DNA from 3 places in the Mesorhizobium sp. 43Arga genome. Region 1 is predicted to be linked to each of the others. Evidence: riboswitches for the same ligand, from Rfam matches in the RefSeq annotation. Region 1 holds a riboswitch; each other region holds the start of a gene.
What was found. A riboswitch is a leader RNA that binds a small molecule or an ion and turns the genes downstream of it on or off. The one in region 1 is predicted to bind cobalamin.
Positions count from the first base shown of each region.

Region 2: another riboswitch for cobalamin. It lies ahead of ACWGS8_RS07625 (CbtB domain-containing protein); the one in region 1 lies ahead of bluB (5,6-dimethylbenzimidazole synthase).
Region 3: another riboswitch for cobalamin. It lies ahead of ACWGS8_RS08240 (DUF1636 family protein); the one in region 1 lies ahead of bluB (5,6-dimethylbenzimidazole synthase).

Region 1 covers NZ_JBSKBO010000004.1:289,372-292,638, reverse strand. Annotated here, with positions in the region: gene ACWGS8_RS17035 (histone deacetylase family protein) at 1-811, opposite strand, end outside; cobalamin riboswitch at 933-1,112, shown strand; partial or broken gene bluB (5,6-dimethylbenzimidazole synthase) at 1,214-1,873, shown strand; gene ACWGS8_RS17025 (hypothetical protein) at 1,966-2,949, opposite strand; gene ACWGS8_RS17020 (TetR/AcrR family transcriptional regulator) at 3,050-3,267, opposite strand, start outside.
Region 2 covers NZ_JBSKBO010000002.1:266,977-270,243, forward strand. Annotated here, with positions in the region: gene cobO (cob(I)yrinic acid a,c-diamide adenosyltransferase) at 1-104, opposite strand, end outside; gene cobU (bifunctional adenosylcobinamide kinase/adenosylcobinamide-phosphate guanylyltransferase) at 106-621, opposite strand; gene ACWGS8_RS07620 (CbtA family protein) at 614-1,423, opposite strand; gene ACWGS8_RS07625 (CbtB domain-containing protein) at 1,439-1,618, opposite strand; cobalamin riboswitch at 1,653-1,850, opposite strand; gene ACWGS8_RS07630 (aromatic ring-hydroxylating oxygenase subunit alpha) at 1,982-3,151, shown strand; gene ACWGS8_RS07635 (MFS transporter) at 3,155-3,267, opposite strand, start outside.
Region 3 covers NZ_JBSKBO010000002.1:367,796-371,062, reverse strand. Annotated here, with positions in the region: gene cobN (cobaltochelatase subunit CobN) at 1-560, opposite strand, end outside; gene cobW (cobalamin biosynthesis protein CobW) at 579-1,616, opposite strand; gene ACWGS8_RS08240 (DUF1636 family protein) at 1,619-2,047, opposite strand; cobalamin riboswitch at 2,086-2,292, opposite strand; gene ACWGS8_RS08235 (winged helix-turn-helix domain-containing protein) at 2,322-3,267, opposite strand, start outside.

The DNA.
Region 1 (3,267 bases):
GCACCAGCTGGCCGGTCGCCCAGTCGAAATCGTCCTCGGTGAGGTTGATCTCGGCCAGCGGGTCGCGATGGTGCGCGTCGAACCCGGCTGAAATGATGATCAGATCGGGCGCGAAATTGTCGAGCGCCGGCAGCACGCGCGACAGGAAGGCATCGCGAAACACCTCGCTGCCGGTCTGCGGCGCCAAAGGCGCGTTGACAATGTTGCCGGCGCCGGTCTCGTTCTTCGCGCCGGTGCCGGGATAAAGTGGCATCTGGTGCGTCGAGCAATAGAGCACCGAGGGATCGTCCCAGAAGATATCCTGCGTGCCGTTGCCGTGATGCACATCCCAGTCGACGACCGCGACACGCTCGGCGCCATGCTTGTTCTGCGCATAGCGCGCAGCGATCGCCGCCGTGTTGAAGAAGCAGAAGCCCATGGCGGTGGCCTTTTCGGCATGGTGGCCGGGCGGCCGGGCGGCGACGAAGACATTGTCGGCACGGCCGGCAAAGACGTCGTCGACGGCGGCGTTGGCGGCGCCGATCGCGGCGATCACCGCCTGCCAGCTCTTCGGGCTGGCGGTGGTGTCGGCATCGATGCGGGCAATGCCCTCTTCGGGAATCGCGGCTCGCACACGGGCGACGAAATCGGCGGGGTGGGCGTAGAGGATGGTGGCCTCGTCGCCCTCCGGCGCCTTGACGCGATCGAGCGCGGCAAAGGCCTCGTCATCAAGTACGCGCTCGATGGCGCGCAGGCGGTCCGGCCGCTCGGGGTGACCGGGCGGCGTGATGTGCTCAAGGAAGATCGGATGCGTGTAGAGACGGGTTGTCATGCTCCCTATCTAGTGCCCCGGTGCAGCGATGGCCATGCATTGCAGCTTGATGACTGGGGAAAATCGCGCCTGCGTCCATTGGCGTCGCTGCGGGGATTGGCGCAGCCGCGGCTTCGGCGTAAGGTCGCCGTCACTGCCTGGTGCCCGCCGCAAGCGGGAGAATCGGGAACACGGTTGAACTCCGTGGCGTGCCCAACGCTGTGAGGGGGACCGCGCCGGTATATGCCACTGTCGATGACGGGAAGGCACCGGACGCGGGTTGATCCCGAGCCAGAAGACCGGCCTGGCAGGCATCGTCATCCGCATGGTCAGGCGGCTGGCATCAGAGCCACGTGCGTCCACTCGGACGCACAAAGTACGCTCTGGCGGTGTGAAACTATTGCAATCGCAAGGGGACGAGCGATGCCGGAACACATGACCGCTCCTATGGGCGACGGATTTGACCAGATGGCGCGTGACGCGGTCTATCGCGCCATGTTCACGCGGCGCGACGTGCGCAGCCATTTCCTGCCCGACGCGCTCGATGACGCGGTGCTGGCGCGGCTTCTGCTTGCCGCTCACCACGCACCGTCGGTCGGCTTCATGCAGCCGTGGAATTTCATCGTCATCCGCGACGCCGCGCGGCGGGCTGATGTGCGCGACCTGTTCCTGGCCGCGCGCGAACAGGAATTGCCTGAAATCGAAGTGGAAAGACAGGCGCTCTACCGCAAGCTCAAGCTTGAAGGCATCTGCGAAAGCGCCCTCAACATCTGCATCACCTGCGACCGCGAGCGCTCAAAAAACTCGCCGCTGGGACGCTGGCACAATCCGGAGATGGATCTCTACAGCGCGGTCTGCGCGGTGCAGAATTTCTGGCTGGCCGCGCGCGCCGAAGGCGTCGGGGTCGGCTGGGTCAGCATCATCGAGCCCCAAGCGTTGAAGAGCCTGCTGTCCATTCCCGAGCACGTGACGCCGATCGCCTATCTCTGCGTCGGCCGGGTTTCCGAGTTCGCACCCAAACCCGACCTTGAAACACACGGCTGGGGCCGGCGGCTGCCGCTGCCCGAACTGATCATGAGCGAGACTTTTTGCGGGCAAGGTGAGGCGCCGCTCAAGTCAGCGGTGGCGCGCCTCAACGCCTCCGATGCCGCGCCGACGACCACATGCCCGGCTGATCAGCGCGTCGCGCCAGCCGTGCCCCAGCGCGAGCCACCAAAGGAGGCCAGCGCCTTGTCCTTCAATTCCCGGAACTTCGACGACGCCTCGGCCAGTCTGATATCCCAGGCGGGGTCAGGCACCTGGCCGGCGATGGTCTTGAAATAGACCTGCATCAGGCAAGCGATGGCGAAGGGCTCGATGAAGGCCGCCTTGAAGGCCCAGGCGAAGACGATGGCGAGCACGAAGGCCCAGCCGGCGAGTTGTCCGGGCATGATGAAGAGAATGGCGCCGGCCGGAGCCAGCATAGCCAAGAAGATGACGAAGGACACGCCCCACATGATGACCGCCAGCCAGACCGCATTCTTGACCATGGTCTTGCCGTTCTGGGCATAGAGCACCACGCCTTGGCGCGCCGTCTCGAAGGGCGAGGACGAATTGATGCGGATGTTGTAGCCGAGGATGATCTCGTCGACATAGGTCAGCGACAGGCGGATCACCGTGTTGATGAAGGAGACCAGGCCGCTCAGGCCCGGAATGGGCAGGAAGGCGGCAATGCCGCCGAGCAGGCCGGTGATGGCGCGGATGGCGCCCTTGACCAGTTGGTCGACGACGAAAAGGATGTTGGCCTCGGCGAAACGCTCGGTCACGACCTGCCTGGCATAGGCGATCTGGTTCTGGCCGTCGGGGACATCCCGGCCGTCGATCAGATGGACCATAACGGCGATATGGCCGGCCTTGACGACGTAGAGAATGTATTCGCGGATCCAATAGACGGCGATCGAAACGACGCCGAAGCCGACCACGCCGCCCCAAAGGGCAAAAGACATCGGCCCGTCAGGATCGGTGGAGATATGGCCGACGCCGTAGCCGACCGACGCACCGGTGCCGGTCGCCACGATATAGGCCAGCGTGATGCCGAAATAGATGATCATGCGAAAGACAATGAAGGGCCAGGTCCGCATCATGATGGACACCGACCTGCCGATATCGAAATCCCACATGCCCGAATCTCCCCTCAGAGATGGCTGGGAAGGATGCGCTCAGCCTCGCGATTGTCAATCGCGGGCTGTGATCAGCGGGGCGCCCAACGAGGATTTAGTTCTATTGCAAAGCTGGTTTTCTGAGCAGTCCCTCGAGCAGTTGCTTGAACGCCGCAACGACGATCTTCGACGTCGCTTCGGGGTCGTTCGAATTGGCGATCCGCTGCGCCGCCTGGCTGCTCGCCCCGTTGATCAGCCGCGCGGCGGTCTCGGGGTCGACGCTCGGGACGACCACCCCTTCCCCCTGCAGTGCGGTCAGATGATCGGTCATTGAACCGA
Region 2 (3,267 bases), on a different contig from region 1:
TTGCTCGCCACCTCGGCATCCTGCACCGCCTTGCGCTTGGCCATCTTGGCGCGATGGCGCTCTTCGTCCCGGTCTTCGATGGGCTTGTTGTCGATGTCGGTCATGTCACTTCACCTTGAGCGGCAGCCCCGCCACGATTAGCAGCATGGTATCAGCGATCGCCGCGACCTGCTGGTTGAGCCGGCCGGCATCATCGCGAAAACGGCGCGCCAGGGCGTTGTCAGGCACGATGCCTTGCCCGACTTCGTTGGAGACGACGAACCATGGGCCGCGCGGCCGCGACAGCACATCCGCCAGCCGCCGGCTCTCGGCGCCGACATCGTGATCGGCCAGCATGTGATTGGTCAGCCATAGCGTCAGGCAGTCGACCAGCACCGGCCGGTCGTCAGGCAAGGCCTCGAGCGCACCGGCAAGGTCGAGCGGCGCGTCAATGGTCGTCCAGCCTTCGCCGCGCCGCGAGCGGTGCAGCGCAATGCGCTCGCGCATTTCGTCGTCATAGGCCTGCGCGGTGGCAATGTAGGTCCATGGTGACGGCAACGCCGTCACCAGGATTTCGGCATGCGCGCTCTTGCCGGAGCGCGCACCGCCGATGATGAAGGTCAGCTTGTTGCGATCAGGCAAAGCTGTCGCGCAGGCTGGTCGCGGTGCCGGTGAAGCGTCCGCGCACCACGCCGACGACCGCGCCGAGCACCAGCCAGAACACCAGATTGGTCAGCGTCACCGCCACCACGAACTGGTGGTGCAGGCCTTCCGGGATCGGCGTCTCGAAGCTGTCGGGCTGCGGCGCGCCGACGACGTGCGGAGCGACGATCAGCGCCACTGCAAGGATGGCCAGCGGCAGCGACTTGCGGAACGCGATCAGCCCGAGCCCGATGGCGGTCGCGATCACGGTCGCCACCCACCAGATCTGGCGCTGCGTGAGGTCGGCCGCAGGCATGGCCGGCAGTTCCGGCGGCAGGCCGAGACCGGGCGCCAGTGTGAAGATGGCAAAGCCGGCAAGACCCCAGAACACGCCCTGGCGCCAATTGCCGATGCCGCCGGCGAATTCCGAAACCGCGACCAGGATCAGCGCGAAGCCGATGCCGGTCACGACATTGGACACGACGTTGAAAGCAAAGCGCTCGAAGCCGTCGGCCGGCGCCCAACCTTCGTCTTCGGCCGGAGCGGCGGGTGCTGGCGTGGCGGCGCTCATGGCGTTCGATGCCGCCGGTGCGGCGGAGCTCATTGCGTTGCCGCTAGCGGCCCCAGTTGGTGCCGCGGGTGCGGCGGCATGGTCATGGCTATGGCCGCCTTCGGCCTGTTCGTAGACTTCCGCCTTGAGGATCAGCGGTACTGTTGCATAGGCCTGCATGCAGGCGAGCACGACGCCGGCCACGAGCCCCGCTATCGCCGCGATGAACACGACGTTGCGAAACAGATTCATGATGTCAGATCCTCGTCAGTGGCAGGGAAACGCCATCGAATGCCGGTTGTCATGACCGGCATTGTGGACGGCATCGATATGCGAGAAGCCGACAAAGCCAATGATGAACGTGCCGAGCAGCGCGGCGAGCGCCAGCTGCATGAAGCGCGACTGCGAGGAGACGGAGGCGCCGAGGGAGACGGAAGCGGTATTCATATCTTGTCCTTTCACCCTCCACCCGAGGGCCCGTCAGTTTTTGCCGTCGTCGGCAGGTCTCCTGGCTCACGGATCAGCGCCCTTCCCCACCTTCCCGAAGACGAATCTTCAGTGGCATATGGAGAGGACTACCGCACACAGTTGCGGGGGCAGCCACGGCATTGGGCAAGAATTTCGCCCGCACCGCATTCCCTCTTGGCTCCAAAACGGAACCGACGACTGTATGACTATAGGGAAAATCGCGACACGCGGCAAACCAAATTCCGCCGGCAAACAGCGCGATTGCGCCATGCCGTCTCCAGGCACGACAATTGACAATTCTCATGGCCGGGTGTCGGCTGGCATCTTCACAGGAAGCCAGCCATGCAGCCCACTGCCAGCGAGCGCGCCCCTTACAATGGCCTGACCCAGGCCGAACCGACCCTGCCCTCATCGGCCTATTGGGACAATGAGAGCTACCAGCGCGACCTCGATGCCATCTGGTACAAAAACTGGCTGCTCGTCTGCCGCGAGACCGACCTGGCAGAGCCGCTGGCTTTCCGCCGATTCCGCATCGGCACGCAGGACATCATCGTGCTGCGCGACGACACTGGCGTCTTGCGTGCTTTCCATAACACCTGCCGGCATCGCGGCTCGCAGCTTTGCCAGGAAATTGAAGGGCGACTGAAGGCGCGATTGATCACGTGCCCCTATCACGCCTGGTCCTACTCACTTCGCGGCGACCTCGTGCGCGTGCCGTCGAAATCGCTGCCCGATGCCTTCGACAAGGCCGACCATCCGCTCTACCGCGTCGCCCTCTCGGTATGGCGCGGCTTCGTCTTCATCCATCTGCAGCAGGACGCGGCGGGCTCGGCGCAGGCCTCCTTCGACCCTGCCTCCGGTAATCTCGGCAACTGGCCGCTGGAAACGCTGGTATCAGGCCATGTGCTGCGCAAGGTGATGCACTGCAACTGGAAGATTTTTTGGGAAAACTTCAACGAGTGCCTGCACTGCCCGGGCGTTCACAAGGACCTGTCGCGACTGGTGCCGATCTATGGCCGCGGCCTGATGAGCCGGCACGACGACCCCGAATGGACGCGCCACGCCGACAATGACGCACCGGAATTTTCCGGCGGCCTGCGCGCCGGCGCCGAGACCTGGTCGCGCGACGGCAAGACGCATGGGCCGATCTTCTCCGGGCTGACGCCGGCCGAACGCACCGCGGGTCAGACCTACGCCACCAGCCTGCCCTCGATGTTCATCGTCGGTCATATCGACTATGTCAGGACGGTACGCCTGGTGCCGCTCGGCCCGGAAGAGTCCGAACTTGTCGCCGAGTGGCTGTTCGCGCCCGAAGCGCTGGCCGCGACCGATATCGACAACATCGTCGCTTTCGGCACGCAGGTGCTGGAAGAGGACGCCGCCATCTGTGAGGTCAACCAGAGAGGCCTGCGCTCGATGCGCCACCAGGCTGGCGTGCTGATGCCGGAGGAGTACGACCTGCACCGTTTCCACAACTGGGTGCGCGAGCGCCACGCAGCACTTTCACCGTGATCCTCACAGTGACTTCGGCAGGTATCGCCACGTGACAAAACCGCAAACCGCCGCCAGCAGACCGAGCGTGACGAACACCGAGCCCAGTCCGAAGAAGGCCAGCACGATGGAATAGA
Region 3 (3,267 bases), on a different contig from region 1:
ACGACGCCGCGGCCTGGCTCGTAGTAGCCGGCTTTTGGCACCGTCACCGGCTCAACAACGGCCGCGTCCTGCCCAACCAACCTGGCCAGCCTCTGCACCAGAGCGCCCATATTGGCCGGGCCGCCCTCGCGGAAATAGCCGAGCAGGGCTTCCAATTCCCGGCGCGGCAGCGTCGAGGCTTCGATCAGCCTGATATCCTCGTCGTGGCTTTCACCGGGCAGCAGCGCCAGTTTTATGCCGCGTTCCCGAGCGGTCGAGGCCAGCTGGTCGCAGCCATAGCGCCACCAGTCGTAGCCGCCCAGGATGCGCACCAGGATGATCTTGGCGTGGCGGGCGACGCTGTCGACCCAGAGGTCGACGGACATGGGGTGGCGCAGGTCGCGCAGCGCCGCCAGCCGCATTGAGGGCAAACGGCCGGCATCCGCCTTCCAGGCGGCCGCCAGTCCGGCGAGGTCGCTGTCGGTGAACGACAGGGCCACGATATCCGCCGGCGTCTGCCGCAGATCGACCGGCTCGGCGAGATCGTCGAGCGAAGCGGAGGTCGTGGTGAGGATATGCATCGCGGCCCGTGTCTGAAATCAGCCGGCGAGTATACGCTCGATTGCCGGGCGGTTCAGCCCCTTGAGGCCGATGACGACCAGGCGCGAACGGCGGTCGTCCTCGGCGGTCCAGGCGCGGTCATAGTAATGATTGACGCGCTGGCCGACGGCCTGCAGCAAAAGCCGCATCGGCTTGCCGCCGACCTCGACGAAGCCTTTCACGCGCAGCACGTTTTCCTGTTCAGCGGCGGCGGCGACGCGTTTTGCCAACTCGTCCGGATTGGCGATCGACGGGATGTCGACGATGAAGGTGTCGAAGTCGTCATGCTCGTGGTCGAACGCGCCGTCATGATGGGATTTGCGGTTCTCGATGTCGTCCTCGACGGCAAGACCGAGCCCGAGCAGCACGGAAGGATCGACCTTGCCATACGAGGTCGGCACGATCTTGACGGCGCGGGCGGAATGTTCGTTGACGATGGCGTTGGCGCGGGCCGAACCGGCGGCGTCCATCAGGTCGCTCTTCGAAAGGATGATCAGGTCGGCGCAGGCGATCTGGTCTTCGAACACCTCCTCGACCGGGTCGTCATGGTCGAGGCTGTCGTCTTGCGCGCGCTGCGCCTGCAGGGCGTCCATGTCGTTGGCGACGCGGCCTTCGGCAAGCGCCGGCCCATCGACCACGGCGATGACGCCATCGACGGTGACGCGGCTCTTCACCGTCGGCCACTGGAAGGCCTGGACCAGAGGCTTGGGCAGGGCCAGGCCCGAGGTTTCGATCAGGATGTGGTCGACCTTCGGGTTGAGCGACAGGATCTGGTCGAGCGCCGGTACGAAATCGTCGGCCACAGTGCAGCAAATGCAGCCATTGGCCAGTTCGACGATGTTTTCCTCCGGGCAGGTGTCGATACCGCAGCCCTTCAAGATCTCGCCGTCAATGCCGATGTCGCCGAACTCGTTGACGATAATAGCAATGCGCTTGCCGCCGGCGTTTTCGAGGAGATGGCGGACCAGCGTCGTCTTGCCGGCGCCGAGGAAGCCGGTGACGACGGTGCAGGGGACGCGGGTGACGGAAGCGCTCATGATCAGTCCTTCAGCAGGTCGAGGGGAGGAATGCGGGCAACGAGGCCGCGCTTGAGGGAATCGGGCCGGCCGCGCCAGGGGATGAGGCCGTCGGTCGAGGTGGCGAAGAGCTTTGCGCCGGTGACGAGGTCGGCGCCGCTGGTCGCGGTCAGGTCGCCGAACACATAGCTCCAGCAGCCGTCGCGCAGGATCGCGGCGCTGAGCCGGCGCTTGCAATTGCCGAGACATTCGACCGTGCGGATGCGGATGTTTTCATCAGATGCGGCGCGGCGCGTGTCTTCGGCTAGCAGTTCGCCGGCGCGGGGATGGGCGTCCGAGCCGGTCTCGTCGCGACAGGAGGCGCAGACGATGACGGTGACGCCGGCCAAGGCGTCGCTGTCGGCGGACGAATTGTCCGCTGTGCCAGCCGAAAAACTGCCGTTCTGGTCCAAAAGCCGGGCTCCTTGCCCGGAAACCCGCCGGGCGATCGGATTCTTTGTCGCAGACGGCAGGTCTCCTGGCTCGCGGGTCATCGCCTTGGGTGCCGCCTTCCCGGGAACGTCCCAGTGGCTTTCGGCCTTGGCTCTTCGCTTACAGTTGCGGGGACAGCCGCGGATTTGAGTTTTTTGCACCTCGCACCGCATTCCCTCTTAGCCCCTGCCGTTGCGGGCAAGGGACCGTCTGGAGCGGATTTAGGCTGTTGCGGGCAGCGGTGTCAACGCGCGGCTACGACATGGCGATGTCGGCCAGCGCCTGACCCAGATCGCCGGCGGGCGTCACTTCCATGCGTTCAAGGCCGAGCCAGCCCTGCATCTGCTTCAGTTCCTCGACGAGCTGAGCCGCGGTTTCCGGCGGCGCGCCGGGCTCGGCGTAGGCGGCGTGGACGCGCAGGACGCCGGCGGGCCGGTCGGCCTTGAGGTCGACGCGCGCGACAATCCGGTCGCCGAGCAGGAAGGGCAGGACGTAGTAGCCGTATTGGCGCTTTTCGGCCGGCGTGTAGATTTCGATGCGGTAGTGGAAATCGAACAGCCGCTCGGAGCGCGAGCGCTCGAAAACGACCGGGTCGAACGGTGCCAACAGGGCGCGGGCCTCGATTTTCCGGGGCAGGCGGGCGTCCTTGTGGAGGTAAGCCGGCTTGTCCCAGCCTTCGACACGCACCGGCACGAGTTCGCCCAGCTCGACCAGTTCCTCCAGCCGGCCTTTCATCTCGGCCGGCGACAGCCGAAAGTAGTCGCGCAAATCGCCCGATGTCGCCACGCCATGGGCGCGGGCGGAAATGCGCAGCAATTCGCGGTGCGCGTCCTCGGCCGGCGGCACCGGCAGATCGAGGATAGCCTGCGGCAGCACGCGCTCCGGCAAATCATAGAAGCGCTCGAAGCCGCGGCGGTGCGCCGTGGTGATGCGCCCGGCCCAGAACAGCCATTCGAACGCGTGCTTGGCATGGCTCCAGCCCCACCAGCCGCCCGAACCTTTCTGGCCTTCCAGCGCCGAAGCGGCGATCGGGCCGCGCGCGACGACCTCGCGGTAGATCTCTTCTATATAGGCGGCATGCTCGCGGCCCCATTTGGCCAGGCCCAGATACATCTCGTCGCCCTGTTCGGCGCGCTGCATGCGCCAGCGCATCAGCGGGTAGGTCTCGACCGGCAGGAAGGATGCCTCATGCGCCCAGTAT